One region of the Mesorhizobium sp. B2-4-7 genome, then DNA from elsewhere that is predicted to be linked to it. Evidence: predicted binding sites of a transcription regulator. Region 1 holds the regulator's gene; each other region holds the start of a gene.

The links. Region 1 encodes PhoB, which activates phosphate uptake and scavenging genes when phosphate is short. Its sites were predicted from a motif close to TGTCATNNANCTGTCAT; they were not measured.
Region 2: FJ946_RS18420 (esterase-like activity of phytase family protein) is a predicted target of PhoB. The motif match lies at 1,552-1,568, and genes of this name have one in related genera.
Region 3: FJ946_RS01220 (RNA degradosome polyphosphate kinase) is a predicted target of PhoB. The motif match lies at 1,567-1,583, and genes of this name have one in related genera.
Region 4: phnF (phosphonate metabolism transcriptional regulator PhnF) is a predicted target of PhoB. The motif match lies at 1,952-1,968, and genes of this name have one in related genera.

What each region holds. Positions count from the first base shown of each region.
Region 1 covers NZ_VFVH01000016.1:84,905-88,653, reverse strand. The annotation lists gene pstB (phosphate ABC transporter ATP-binding protein PstB) at 1-463, shown strand, start outside; gene phoU (phosphate signaling complex protein PhoU) at 489-1,196, shown strand; gene phoB (phosphate regulon transcriptional regulator PhoB) at 1,216-1,905, shown strand; gene FJ946_RS29490 (ROK family protein) at 1,913-3,154, opposite strand; gene xylF (D-xylose ABC transporter substrate-binding protein) at 3,414-3,749, shown strand, end outside.
Region 2 covers NZ_VFVH01000006.1:206,024-209,772, forward strand. The annotation lists gene FJ946_RS18415 (FAD-dependent oxidoreductase) at 1-1,374, opposite strand, end outside; gene FJ946_RS18420 (esterase-like activity of phytase family protein) at 1,687-3,177, shown strand; gene FJ946_RS18425 (MATE family efflux transporter) at 3,344-3,749, shown strand, end outside.
Region 3 covers NZ_VFVH01000001.1:245,020-248,768, reverse strand. The annotation lists gene FJ946_RS01230 (FAD-dependent monooxygenase) at 17-1,237, opposite strand; gene FJ946_RS01225 (zinc-finger domain-containing protein) at 1,257-1,502, opposite strand; gene FJ946_RS01220 (RNA degradosome polyphosphate kinase) at 1,705-3,749, shown strand, end outside.
Region 4 covers NZ_VFVH01000003.1:204,991-208,739, reverse strand. The annotation lists gene FJ946_RS11120 (zinc-binding alcohol dehydrogenase family protein) at 37-1,056, shown strand; gene phnF (phosphonate metabolism transcriptional regulator PhnF) at 1,180-1,929, opposite strand; gene phnG (phosphonate C-P lyase system protein PhnG) at 2,046-2,507, shown strand; gene phnH (phosphonate C-P lyase system protein PhnH) at 2,507-3,118, shown strand; gene FJ946_RS11100 (carbon-phosphorus lyase complex subunit PhnI) at 3,120-3,749, shown strand, end outside.

The DNA of each region.
Region 1 (3,749 bases):
GATGTCGATCTACGAGAACATCGCCTTCGGCGTCAGGCTCTATGAGAAGCTCAGCAAGGCGGAGATGGACGGCCGTGTCGAGCAGGCGCTGAAGCGCGCGGCACTGTGGAGCGAGGTCAAGGACAAGCTCAACGCCAGCGGCCTCAGCCTTTCGGGCGGCCAGCAGCAGCGCCTCTGCATCGCCCGCACGGTGGCGGTGAAGCCGGAGGTCATCCTGCTCGACGAGCCTGCCTCGGCGCTCGATCCGCTGTCGACCGCCAAGATCGAGGAGCTGATCGATGAGCTGCAGGCCGACTATACGATCGTCATCGTCACCCACAACATGCAGCAGGCGGCGCGCGTGTCGAAGCAGACCGCGTTCATGTATCTGGGCGAGTTGGTCGAGTTCGACCGCACCGAGAAGATCTTCACATCGCCCCGCGAGAAGCGCACGCAGGACTATATCACCGGCCGCTTCGGCTGATCCCAGGCATACGAGGACCAAGATCATGGCCGAACACACAGTCGCAGCCTTTGACGAAGATCTCGGACAGATCAGCAGGCTGATCCGCGACATGGGCGATCTCGCCTCATCGATGGTCGGCGGCGCCACCAAGGCGCTCCTGAATTCCGACAACGCGCTCGCCCAGCGCGTCGTCTCCGACGACGCCATCATGGACGCGCGCCAGCGCGAACTCGACGACCGCGCCATCACCCTGATCGCCAAGCGGCAGCCCATGGCGGACGATCTGCGCCATGTCGTCGGCTCGATCCGCATGGCGGGCGATCTCGAACGCATCGGCGATCTCGCCAAGAACATCGCCAAGCGCGTCGGCACCGTCGGCCTTGCCGCCACGCCGCGCGACCTGTCGCACTCCATCGACGCCATGGCGCAGCTTGTGCTGATCCAGGTGCAAGGCGTGATCGAGGAGTATGCGGCGCGCGATGCCGCGGCACTTGCGAAGCTGCGCGCCGACGATGAACGCATCGACGTCAAATACACGTCGGTCTTCCGCGAGCTGCTGACCTACATGATGGAGGATCCGCGCAACATCACCGCCTGCACGCATCTTTTGTTCTGCGCCAAGAATCTCGAGCGCATCGGCGATCACGTGACCAACATTGCCGAAAATGCCTATTATGTGCTGACCGGCACGCAATTGCCCGCCAATCGCCCGAAGCAGGACGAGACGGCGATGTCGGCGCCAGCGGCTTGACGGCAGGGGTGACCAGTCGATGATCGCGCCACGCATCATGGTGGTGGAGGACGAGGAGCCGCTGGGTGTGCTGCTCCGTTACAATCTGGAATCGGAGGGTTATCAGGTAGAGGTGGTGACGCGCGGCGACGAAGCCGAGATCCGCTTGCAGGAGAATGTCCCTGACCTTCTTGTGCTCGACTGGATGGTGCCGGCGGTGTCCGGCATCGAGCTCTGCCGCCGTCTCCGCATGCGGCCCGAGACCGAGCGGCTGCCGATCATCATGCTGACGGCGCGCGGCGAGGAAAGCGACCGGGTGCGCGGTCTCTCCACCGGCGCCGACGACTATCTGGTCAAGCCGTTCTCAACGCCGGAATTCATGGCACGCGTCAAGGCGCTGCTGCGCCGCGCCAAGCCCGAAGTTCTGTCCAGCGTGCTCAAGGTCGGCGACATCGTGCTCGACCGTGAATCGCACCGGGTCTACCGCAAGAAAAGCGAGATCCGGCTCGGGCCGACCGAGTTCCGCCTGCTCGAATTCATGATGCGACATCCCGGCCGCGTGTTCTCGCGCAGCCAACTGCTCGACAATGTCTGGGGCGAAACGATCTATATCGACGAGCGCACCGTGGACGTGCATGTCGGCCGGCTGCGCAAGGCGGTCAACAATGGCCGCATGCCTGACGTGATCCGCACCATTCGGGGCGCGGGGTATGCGATTCGCGAAGACTAGGGATATGTCACGCAACGTTCTCGCCCACGCCTGATTTCGCCTGTGCCCCCGGCGCGAAAATCTCCTGGTCGACGAAGGTCAGCGCGCGCATGGCGCAGCCCTCGCGGATCAGTGGCAGTTCGTTCGGCTCGGTGTCGAAGGAAATCGATTTCGAGTGCTGGCCGCCGGCGGTCTGGGCAATGGCCTCGCGCAGAGCCGGCTCGATCAGGTCGAAGGCGGCGGCGCTGACGCCGACCATGGCGACCGGCGCCGGATCGATCAGCGCGAACAGGCTGCCAAGGCCGTAACCCAGCGCCTCGCCGGCCTTGCGGTAGGCTTCGCGCTCCGGCCCGTCCTTTTCGCGCGCCGAGGCCGCCAGGGTGCGCATGTCGGCGTCGCTGACGTCGACGGGCTCGGTGTCCTCGCCAAGCTGCCTCGCGTTGCGCCAGATGGCATAGTTGCCGGCATAGGCCTCGACGCAGCCGCGCCGCCCGCAGCGGCAGAGCGCCCCGCCGGGGCGATGGATCATGTGGCCGAACTCGCCTCCGGATGAATGGGTGCCGGTGAACAGTTCACCCTTCAGCACCAAGCCCATGCCGATGCCGTGCGACAAAAGGATGGCGATGAAGTCGTCGCGGTAGCGCTGGGGATCGCGCCAGCGCAGCGCCACCGCCATCATGTTGCAATCGTTCTCCATGGTGGCGGGAATGCCGAACTCGGCCTCCAGTATGTCGGCGAAGGCGATGTCGGTCTGCGGCGTGATCGGCGACCACAGCATGGTGCGCGCATCCGTGTCGGTGATGCCCTGGATCGCCAGCGCGATGCGGGCGATGCTGCCGACGTCGAGGTCGGGATCCTCGAACCGCCGCCTGACGATGGCCACGCATTCGCCGATCAGCGCCTCGCGCGACAGGGTGAGCGTGTCCAGCCGGCGCTGCTCTTCAGATATCACCTGGCCGGCATAGTCGATGACGGCGACGGAGAGAAAATTCAGCGACAGCACCACGGTCATCACCGCCGCGGCTTCAGGGTTGAGGCTGAGGCCGACCTGCGGCCGGCCGCGTTTCAGCGCACCGGCCTCGCTCGGCTTGCTCTGCGCCAGGATGCCTTCGCCAATCAGGTCGGAGGAGATCGCCGATATGGTGGAATGGCTGAGCCCGGTGGTCGCGGCAATCTCGGTGCGCGAGGGCTGCCCGGCACGGCGCACGGCCGCGATCACCATCGCCCGGTTGCGTCGGCGCAAATCGTCGTGGCGGATTCCGACCGACATGTTTCTCGCATCCTCCCCGTCGCCGCGTTCTCTCCCCAGGATCCCGACGACCGTCAAATACTGGCAGAACCGGCCTTGGCTGTCATTATTTATTCCGGAGCTCGAAAAAAATTCACGAGGACATCAAAATACATCAGAATCGACGTTGACAGCGTTCCGACGATGGACCAGTGTTTTTTCGAGGCTCGAAAAAATAGAGCCTTTGTGCCGGCCTACGGGCCTGTTTGGTCGCGCCATACGCGGCGCAGGGAGGATTAAGATGAAGAGATTCACAGCCGCCATCCTGGCGGGTGTCGCCATGTCGCTGACGCTCGCGTCGGTCGCGCAGGCGAAGGACAAGGTCATCGGCGTTTCCTGGTCGAACTTCCAGGAAGAGCGCTGGAAGACCGACGAGGCCGCCATGAAGAAGGCGATCGAAGCCGCCGGCGACAAGTATATTTCCGCCGACGCCCAGTCCAATCCCGGCAAGCAGCTCACCGACGTCGAGAGCCTGATCTCCCAGGGCGCCAATTCGCTGATCATCCTGGCGCAGGACGCCTCCGCCATCGGCCCGGCGGTGCAGAAGGCGCTCGACGAAGGCATTCCGGTCGTCGGC
Region 2 (3,749 bases), on a different contig from region 1:
CGTCGTCTCCTCGCGGAATCCCATCGGCGCGAAATAGGCGGGGATTTCCAGCCCCCAGGAAGCCGTCCATTCGCAGCCCGCCGCACTCATGCCGTCATAGGCGCCGGGGCGTTTCAGCGGCCGGCCCGCAGGCAGCCGTTCGTTGGGAAAGGTCATGACGAAACGACGAGAATAAAACTGTCGCGTCGTCTGCCTGAGATATTCCCGGTTTGCGGCGAAGGCGCCGTAGCGGGCGATGTCCATGCCGAAAATGTCGGCCTGCGGCTCGCCGTAAATCATCCACTCGGCCAGCGACTTGCCGACGCCGCCGCCCTGGCTGAAGCCGGCCATGACGCCGCAGGCAACCCAGTAATTCTTCAGGCCGCGCACCGGCCCGACGATCGGATTGCCGTCCGGGGTGAAGGTGAAGGCGCCGTTGACCCATTTGCGGATGCCTGCCGTCGCCAGGCAAGGGAAGCGCTCATGCGCCTTGGCAAGTTCCGGGCCGATGCGGTCGGTGTCTTCGGGGATGAGCTCGATGCCGTAATCCCACGGCGCGCCGTCCATGTTCCAGTGCTTCGGGTTCTGCTCGTAGACGCCGAGCAGCACGCCCTTGCGCTCCTGCCGCAGATAGGAAAAGCCGTCGAGATCGACGGCCAGGCCGATCTCCTTGTCGAGGGCAGCGACTTCCGGAATGTCCTCGGTGACGAAATAATGGTGCTCCATCGGCGTCACCGGCAGTTCAACCCCGGCCATGCGGCCGAGTTGCTTGGCCCACAACCCGCCGGCATTCACGACATGCTCGGCGGTGATGGTGCGTTGCTCTGTGACGACATCCCAATGGCCGTCGGCGCGCGCCTTCAGCTCGACCACGCGGTTGCGCAGGATCACGTCGGCGCCGCGCTTCTTGGCGGCACCGACATACGCATGCGTCGTGCCGTAAGGGTCGAGATGGCCCTCGTTGGAATCGTAGAGGCCGCCAAGCACGCCGGTGACGTCGACGATCGGGCAGATTGCCTTGATCTCGTCAGGCGTCACCAGCCGGGCGGTCTCGATGTCGACCGACTGGAATACCGCCCAGGCCGATTTCAGCCACTCCCAGCGCGCCGGATCGCTGGCTATGTTGACGCCGCCAGTCATGTGCAGCCCGACGTCCTGGCCGGATTCGGCCTCGATCTCGCGGTAAAGGTTGATGGTGTAATCCTGCAGCGCGGCGACATTGGGGTCGGCATTGAGCGCGTGGAACCCCGCCGCCGCATGCCAAGTCGACCCCGCCGTCAGTTCGGCGCGCTCGATCAGCGCCACATCCGACCAGCCGAACCGCGCCAGGTGATAGAGCACCGAAGCGCCCACCACTCCTCCCCCGATGACGACTGCGCGGTAGTGAGACTTCAAGGCTTCCCTCCTCCACGGACTGTTCGAAACCGGAACCATATACGTACTGTACATGAGTGTCTAGTACTACGAACAGCTCCTGGACGCTGTCGAACCTGTGTCGGAACGATCGATTTTTTGGCGCGGCCGCACTTCCCCAGCAGCGTCGCGGCGGGCCGACGCGAATGCGTCACCAACTGTCATGCAAGCATCATGTTCGCGCCTTAGACCGCTTGCCGAGGGCACAAGCGGCCCTCCAGGGCGGCAGCCTCGCCGCCGCCAGGCAACCTCAGAATTCCGCCGTCCCGGCGCTTTGTCATCAAGGGGATATCCATGACGCATCTACGCTCATTCTCGTTGCGGCTGCTGGTCGCCGCGCTGGCGGCCTCGGCCGTTTCGCTGCCCGCCTTCGCCGACAGCTCGGCCAGCGTCGGCGGCGCCAGTTTCGTCAACAAGGGGCTGGTGGGGGTTGGCCGCATCCCGGCCGGCCAGCGCGACAGGTTCGGCGAGACCTTCGGCTCCGGCTCCGGCATGTCGATCGACACCGCGGGCTGGACGCATGATGCCGGCACCTACAGAGGCTCGCTGTGGCTGCTGCCCGACCGCGGTTATAACGTCGTCGGTACCACCGACTACCGGCCGCGCCTCAACACGATCAACATCGAGTTCGCCCCGGTGGCGCCAGGTGCCGCGCCCGCGGCCGGCCAGGAGCAGACCGGCGTCAAGGCGACGCTCGCCGACACCATGCTCCTGACCGACGACAAGGGCGCCGACGCCAGCGGTCTCGACCCGCTGAACGGCGTGCGTCCCGCCGCCGGCGACATGCCTGTCCTGCCGCAGGCCGACAATGGCAAGCTCGCGCTCGACAACGAGGCGATCGTGCGGCTGCCCGACGGCACCATGCTCGTCTCCGACGAATACGGTCCCGACATCTACCGCTTCTCCGCCGACGGCCGTCTGATGTCGGCGACCCAGCCTCCGGCCGCGCTCGTGCCGATGCGCCACGGCACGGCCAACTTTGCTTCCGACAATCCGGGCCCAGGTGCTGCCGAACCCGACCCAAAGGATCCCGAAACCGGCCGCCAGAACAATCAGGGCCTCGAAGGCATGGCAATGACGCCGGACGGCAAGTTCGTGATCGCGGTTTTGCAGTCGGCGACCCGGCAGGACGGCGGCGATTCGGCCTCGACGCGCCAGAACACCAGGGCGCTGGTCTATGACGCCTCCGATCTTGCCCATCTCAAGCTGGCACATGAATATGTCGTGCCGCTGCCGGTGTTCAAGGACGCCAAGGGCAAGACCAAGGTGGCTGCGCAAAGCGAGATCGTGGCGCTGTCGGACACGGCTTTCCTGATGCTGGCGCGCGACAGCGGCAATGGCCAGGGCCTGAAGGGCGAAGAGTCGCTGTATCGCAAGATCGACATTGTCGACCTTTCCGGCGCGACCGACATCGCCGGCGGTCCCTTCGATGCCGCCGACAAGCCGGTGGCGCCCAAGGGCGTGCTCGATCCGTCGGGGACGCCGGCAAGGCTGACGCCGTTCATCGACATCAACGACAAGGCCGAGCTTGCCCGCTTCGGCCTGCACAATGGCGCGCCCAATGACAAGGACAACCTCTCGGAAAAGTGGGAAGCGATGTCGCTGGCGAGCGTGCTCGATCCGAAGCTGCCCGACGACTATTTCCTGTTCGTCGCCAACGACAACGATTTCCTCGCCCAGGACGGTTTCCAGGTCGGCGCGCCCTACAAGGCCGAGGACGGCGCCGATGTCGACACCATGTTCCTTGTCTTTCAGGTCACGCTTCCCGGCCTCGCCAGGAAGTAAGCATCTTGCCGGAGGCGCCAGGCGGGCCTCCGGCCCGACAAGCATGATCGGATGCACGACGGCGTGCCTTACCCGCCATCGCTCCTTTCTCCAGGGTGCATCCCGGTCGGGCCTGCGGTATCCTGCGTGCCGGACTCAAAAGAACCAGCTTTGCCGGATTGCCGCCATGGATGAAAAGATGCCCGCGCGCCGGCGCACCGGTGACCTGACCAGCGGCCCCATTCCGCGCACGCTCCTGCTGTTCGCCCTGCCGGTGCTCGGCTCCAACGTGCTGCAATCGCTCAACGGCTCGGTCAACGCCGTCTGGGTCGGCCGCTTCCTCGGCGAATCCGCGCTCACCGCCACCTCCAATGCCAATCTGGTGCTGTTCCTCATCCTCGGCACGGTGTTCGGCATCGGCATGGCGGCCACCATACTGGTGGCGCAATCGGTCGGCGCCCGCGACCTACCCGAGGCGCGCCGCATCGTCGGCACCAGCGCCACCTTCTTCTTCTTCGTCTCGGTGCTGTTCGCCGTCTGCGGCTGGATCTGGGTAGACGCCATTCTGGGCGCGCTCGGCACACCGCCCGACG
Region 3 (3,749 bases), on a different contig from region 1:
ACGCCTCGTTCGAGTTCTAGGCCCGCCACCCATAAAGCCAGTCCAAATCCGCGGCGAGCTTCTCCGGCGCCCGCATTTTCAGGAAAAGGTTGCGCGCCAACGCCACCGGACCCCAGGCATGCCAGGCAAGGCGGTTGAGGGCGCCGCGACGTGCCACTCTCACGACGCGCGGCCGGCGCAGGCCTTCCCAGATTTGAAGACTTCCGGCCAGGTCGGCAGGGGAGGCGGCCATGACGTCGGCAAGCGTGGCGGCATCCTCGATGGCCATCGCGGCGCCCTGTGCCGCGAACGGCGTCATGGCATGCGCCGCGTCGCCGACCAGCGCGATGCGGCCCGACCTTACCCATGGCTGCTTCTGATCGACCGTATGGATCGGCCAGGCCGCCCACGGGCCGGCCAACTCCGCAAGCCTTGCCAGCGCCGGCGCGGTGCCGCGCACGGCGCCGGCCAGGATTGCGGGATCGGCATGGCCGGACCAGCCTTCGGCGATACGCTCGCCCCTGGTGAAAGCGACGAGGTTGATGGCGCTGCCCTTGCTGACGGGATAGGCGACCATGTGAAAGCCGGGATGCAGGAAGGTGGTGACGCAGTCCGGCGCACCGATCTCTGCAAAAGCTTGCCCGGCAGGACTGTCTGCGCTGACGGTTGCCCGCCAGGCCAGTTCGCCCGAGAAGTGGCTTTTCGCAGGGCTGGTTCTTGCTGGGTCGGCAAGTCCGCGGACCGACGACCAGACGCCATCGGCGCCGACCAGAAGGAAACCTTCCGCCGCGACGGGCCTGCCACCCACATCGGCTGCCGCGGTGATGCCTGAACTGCTGATCGTGACGCTGTCAAGGCGCGCGCCGGTGGTGAGATGAACATCGGGCATGGCAGCCACGCGCGCCATCAGCGCGTTTTGCAGGTCCGCTCGATGCGCCACGAGGTAGGGCGCACCCCAGCGCGCCTCGCCTGCTCGTCCAAGAGGCACGCGCGCCAGTTCGCCCAAGGTTGCCGCATCCTTCAGCACCACGGCTTCCGGCCTGACGGCATTGGGAAGAAGTGCGTCGAGTACGCCGAGCTCACGCAGGATGCGTGTCGCGTTGGGCGAAAGCTGGATGCCGGCGCCCGCCGCTTCGAGGCGCTGCGCCTGTTCGAAGATCCGTACGGGATAGCCGCGCTCGGCGAAAGCCAGTGCCGCGGTCAGCCCGGCAATACCCGCCCCGGCGATGATGACTTGCCGGGACTGTGCGTCTGCCATTGGCCCGGCCCGCTGGAGGTCAGGCGGCCTGATCGATGTAGAGGCAGCCGGCCGGCAGCGTTTCCATCGCCGTCAGCTTCGGCGAATAGCGGTAGAGCGTCGAGCAGTAGGGGCAGACCTTCTCATTGTCGTCGCCCATGTCGAGAAACACATGCGGATGGTCGAAAGGCGGGTTGGCGCCGGTGCACATGAATTCCTTGACTCCGATATCGATCGCCGGATGGCCCGCATCGTTCTGGAAATGGGGAATGGAACCGCCTGCCATCGTCGTCTCCTTTAGCGCAGTCTGCTCAGCGTTTGGATCATAACCGGTCTGTTTGCAAGTTCGATGAAATGAAACTGTCGCAAAAGCCTGTCAGAGGATAAGTTAAGCCGGTTAACCGGCTGGAGCATCGCAGCCAGGCGCAACAGCCTGGGCGCCGCCCGAAAAAGCGGCGAAGCAACCAGACGTGGGAAGAGCAGGAACCATGAACGAACTGAAGCCGGTCCAGAGCGAGTTCATCAATGCGGAAGCGGCAAGCCCGGAAGGCAATCCGGATCGTTTCGTCAATCGCGAGTTCTCCTGGTTGCAGTTCAACCGCCGCGTGCTCGAGGAATCGCAGAACACAAACCATCCGCTGCTGGAGAGGGTACGTTTCCTGTCGATCTCCGCGGCCAATCTCGATGAGTTTTTCATGGTGCGCGTCGCCGGCCTGGCTGGCCAGGTTCGCGAAGGCATCGTGTTGAGAAGTCCGGACGGGCGTACCCCCGAACAGCAGCTCGAACAGCTGCTGCGTGAGGTCGAACGGTTGCAGGAAGACCAGCAGAAGAGCCTTTCGGCGCTGACCGTGCTGCTCAACAAGGAAGGCATCGAGAGCATCACCCGCGACGCGCTGACCAAGGACGAGAAGGCCTGGCTGGAGGAGCACTTCCAGGACCAGGTGTTTCCTGTTCTCACGCCATTGTCGATCGACCCGGCGCACCCATTCCCGTTCATCCCCAATCTCGGCTTCTCTATGGCGCTGCAGCTTCGCCATCGCAAGAACGGCGAGGAGATGAGCGCGCTCTTGCGCCTGCCGGTGGCGCTGAAGCGCTTCATCCGCCTGCCGGACCGCAAGCACCATGTCCGCTTCATCCCGCTGGAAGAGGCGGTCGGCCTTTACATCGGCAAGTTGTTCCCGGGTTACGAGGTCAAGGGCTCCGGCACGTTCCGCATCATTCGCGACAGCGACATCGAGGTCGAGGAGGAATCGGAAGATCTCGTGCGCCTGTTCGAGACCGCGCTAAAGCGCCGCCGCCGCGGCTCCGTCATTCGCATCGAGTTCGACATGCTCATGCCGGCCGAACTGCGCGAATTCGTCGCCGGCGAACTCGGCGTTTCGTCGAGCCGCATCAGCGTCCTGACCGGCCCGCTGGCGCTCAGCCAGATTTCTGAGATCGTCGCCGTTGCCCGCGACGACCTCAAATTCACGCCCTACAATCCGCGTTTCCCCGAGCGCATCCGCGAGCATGGCGGCGATTGCTTCGCCGCTATCCGCGAGAAGGACATCATCGTCCACCACCCCTACGAATCCTTCGACGTCGTGGTGCAGTTCCTGCGCCAGGCGATGGCCGACCCGGAAGTGGTGGCGATCAAGCAGACGCTTTACCGAACCTCCAACGACAGCCCGATCGTGCGTGCGCTGGTCGACGCCGCCGAGGCCGGCAAGTCGGTGACGGCACTGGTCGAGCTCAAGGCTCGCTTCGACGAGGAGGCCAACATCCGCTGGGCGCGCGACCTCGAGCGCGCCGGCGTCCAGGTCGTGTTCGGCTTCCTCGAGCTCAAGACCCACGCCAAGATGTCGCTGGTGGTGCGGCGCGAGGACGGCAAGCTGCGCAATTATGTGCATCTGGGCACCGGCAATTACCATCCGGTGACCGCGCGCATCTACACCGACCTGTCCTTCTTCACCACCGATGCAACGATCGCACGCGATGTCGCCCAGCTTTTCAACTTCATCACCGGCTATGCCGAGCCGACCGCCGAAATGCGGCTGGCGATCTCGCCCTTCACGCTGAGGAACCGTATCCTGCAGCACATTTCCGATGAGGTCGCCCACGCACTCGAGGGACGGCCGGCACGCATCTGGATGAAGATGAACGCCCTTGTCGATCCGATCATCATCGACGCGCTCTACGACGCCAGCCGAGCGGGCGTCGAGATCGACCTCGTCGTGCGCGGCATATGCTGCCTGCGGCCGCAGGTGCCGGGCCTGTCGGAAAACATCAGGGTCAAGTCGATCGTCGGCCGTTTCCTCGAGCACAGCCGCATCTATTGCTTCGGCAATGGCCACGGCCTGCCGTCGGACGAGGCGGTGGTCTACATCTCCTCGGCCGACCTCATGCCGCGCAATCTCGACCGTCGCGTCGAGACCATGGTGCCGATCACCAACCCAACTGTGCATGAACAGGTGCTGGGCCAGATCATGCTCGGCAACATCATGGACAATCAGCAAAGTTTCGACGTATTGGCTGATGGAACCTCCCGGCGCGT
Region 4 (3,749 bases), on a different contig from region 1:
TCGGCCGACGATTCCATGAACCGACTGGATTGAAGCATGAAAGCCGTTGTCTGCCGTTCGCCCGGCGACCTTGTCGTGGAAGACCGTCCCGCGGCTGGCTCGCCGCCTCCCGGCTGGGCGCTGGTGGCGGTCAGCCATGTCGGCATCTGCGGCACCGACTACCACATCTTCGAGGGCAAGCATCCCTTCCTCGCCTACCCCCGCATCATGGGCCATGAAGTGTCGGGGACCATCGTCGAGGCGGGCGAAGGCGTTGGTCTTGCCACGGGCGAGCCGGTCATCATCAATCCCTATCTGGCGTGCGGCAAATGCATCGCCTGCCGGCACGGTAAACCCAATTGCTGTGTCCGGATCGAAGTGCTCGGCGTGCATCGCGACGGCGCCATGTGCGAACAGATCCTTATCCCGGAACAAAACCTCTATCCAGCCAACGGCCTGTCGTTGGCCGATGCCGCGGCCGTCGAATTCCTGGCCATCGGCGCCCATTCGGTGCGGCGCTCGCGTGCCGATCCCGGCGCACGGACGCTCGTCATCGGCGCCGGACCGATCGGGCTCGGCACCGCCATCTTCGCCCGCATCGCCGGGCTCGACGTGACGCTGCTCGACATGAGCAGCGAAAGGCTCGGCTTCGCCGCCAATGAACTCGGCTTCAAGACCCTCGACGGGTCGCGCGGCGCGGCATCCGATCTGGTCAGCGAAGCGACATCAGGCGAAGGCTTCGACGTGGTCTTCGACGCCACCGGGAACACCGCCTCGGTGCAGTCGGCCTTCGCTCATGTCGCGCATGGCGGGACATTGGTGCTGGTCAGCGTCGTAAAGGACGACATCGCCTTTTCCGACCCCGAGTTCCACAAGCGCGAGATGACGCTTGTCGGCAGCCGCAATGCCTTGAGGGCCGACTTTGACCACGTCGCCGCTTCGATCCGCGATGGCGCGGTGCCGCTGGCCAAGCTCGTCACCCACCGCACCACGCTTGCCGACACGCCACGTGACCTCGCCCGCTGGGCGCATGAGAAATCCGGGCTGATCAAGGCCGTGATCGAGGTAGGGGCATAACATGGCAGGCCGTGAACCCGGCCCGAATTGACCACACCCCCGCGCAGGTCGCCCCCCAAACGCCAAGCCGCTGACAAGTGCGCGCGACCGGGCTGGTCTGATTCCAGCGTTAGGCCGACACGCCTACAGCGCCGACAGTTTCAGCTCCACCCGCTCCGCCGGGAAGCGCGCCTCGGCGAATTGGATCGGCCGGCCGTCCGGCGTCATGTTGACGGCCACCGTGACCAGCACGATGCCGCCCGGCTGCAGATCGAGGTCGGCAAGGTCGGAAGCATCGGCGTGACGCGCCGACAGCACCGTCGATTGCCTGAGATAATCGTCTATGCCGAAACGCTTGAGCGATGCGGTGATCGACCCGGTCTCGGCCATGGCCACATCGATGCCGGCGAAGCGCCTGGCGTCGAACCAGCCGGAAGCGCGCGACACCGGCTTCCCATCGGCCTCGCCGCGCGTCTCCAGGCGAATCACATCCGATCCCCTGGCAACGCCCAGGGCTTCGGCGACGCGCCGGCTGGCGGGCTCGACCGATGAGGCCAGCAGCACGATATGCCGCTCCGACGCCTGGCCCTGCAAGCCGGTTGAAAATCGCGTGCGCGCGCCGATCGGATAGGACAGCCGCTTGCGCGACAGCACGAAAGTGCCGCGCCCCTGCTCGGCCCGCAGTACCCCGTCTTGCACGAGCGCCGCGATGGCGCTGCGCACCGTGTGACGGTTGACGCCATAGCGCTCGGCCAGCGCCACCTCCGGCGGCAGCGCGGCATTCTCGGCAAAATCGCCGGCAGCGATCGATTGCAGGATTCGGTCGGCGATCTGGCGCCACAACGAGACGCCGCTGCGCCGCTCGATACCGTCAGCCACGTGTTTTCCGTTCACGGTTTCGCCCCTGGCCGGCCCCTGTCACGCACCCGTCATGGACTCGCGTTAGGTAATGGGTATAATTCGTATGGTTGTCTATATCAATAGACAAATTAGAAGCAAGGATGTTGCTCATGCGAGGACAGGAAGCGCGCGACCAGGCCGAACGCAAGGCGGCCATGGCAACCCTGGCGCAGTCCAGCGGCGACGACATCGTTCGCCTCTGGAACGAATCCGGCCTGCCTGCCGAGGTCGAACTGCTGCGCGGTCCCGAGACCGGCCTGGTTACCATGCGCGGCCGCATCGGCGGCGGCGGCGCGCCGTTCAATGTCGGCGAGGCCACCGTGACCCGCGCCACAGTGCGCCTGCCGTCCGGACAGGTCGGCCATTGCTATGCGCTCGGCCGCGACAAGCAGAAGGCGAAGCTGGCGGCCATCGCCGACGCGCTGTGGCAGGACCCCGCCCACCGAGAGGCGGTCGAAACGGGCCTTCTCGCGCCGCTGCGGGCTGCCTTGACCACGGCACGAGAAAGGCGCCGCGCCGAAACGGCGGCAACGAAGGTGGATTTCTTCACCATGGTTCGCGGAGAAGATTGATGGATATCGCAGCGCAATCGATCGAGGGCGGGTTCGCCGATCCGGTGTTCAACGCCCAGACGGTGTTTCGCGCCGTCATGGACGCAATGGCGCGGCCGGGCAGCGTGCAACCCTTGCCGGCCCTGGCCCGCCCGCCGGCGCCGCTTTCGGCGATATCGGGCGCGGTTGCGCTGGCATTGTGCGACAACGACACGCCGCTCTGGCTGGACCCGGCCCTGCACGCCTCGGCAGCGGTCATGTCCTGGCTCGGCTTTCACAGCGGCGCGCCGCTGGCCAACACCCCGGCCGACGCGCATTTCGCCTTTGTGGCCTCGCCGGCCGAGATGATGGCGCTCGACGGTTTCTCGCAAGGCACGCAGGACTATCCCGACCGCTCGACCACATTGATCCTGCAGGTCGGCGATCTCACGTCAGGCACGCCGCTGCTGCTCGAAGGTCCTGGCATCGAGAAGACGGCGACGATCGCGCCGGCCCTCATGCCGCGTCATTTCATCGAGCAGTGGAAGCAGAACATCAACCGCTTTCCGCGCGGCGTCGACATCATCCTGGCGGCACATGACAGCCTCGCCTGCCTGCCGCGTACGACACGCATCAAGACGACGGAGGCCTAGCATGTATGTCGCGGTAAAAGGCGGCGAAGCTGCAATCGCCAACGCCCACAGCCTGCTCGCCGACCGTCGGCGCGGTGACCGCTCGGTACCGGCACTGCGCCTCGACCAGATCGTCGAACAGCTGGCGCTCGGCGTCGACCGGGTGATGAGCGAAGGCTCGCTTTACGATCGCGAACTCGCCGCACTCGCTATCGTGCAGGCGCGCGGCGACATGATCGAGGCGATCTTCCTGGTGCGGGCCTACCGCACCACGCTGCCGCGCTTTGGCTATACAAATGCCATCGACACCGCCACCATGCTGGTCGAACGCCGCGTTTCGGCGACCTACAAGGACCTGCCCGGCGGCCAGTTGCTTGGGCCCACCTTCGACTACACGCACCGGCTGCTCGATCCCGAGCTTGCCGCCGGCGCCGATGTCGCCGGGCCCTTGCGGCGCGAGACGGAAGCGCAGGCAATGCCGCGCGTCTCGGCGATCCTCGCTCGCGATGGGCTGATCGAGCCGGACGGAGACATGCCTCAGGACCATGTCCCCGGCGACATCACCCGCGAGCCGCTGGAGTTCCCGATGGCTCGCGACATCCGCCTGCAGGCGCTGTCGCGCGGCGACGAGGGGTTCCTGCTGGCGCTCGGC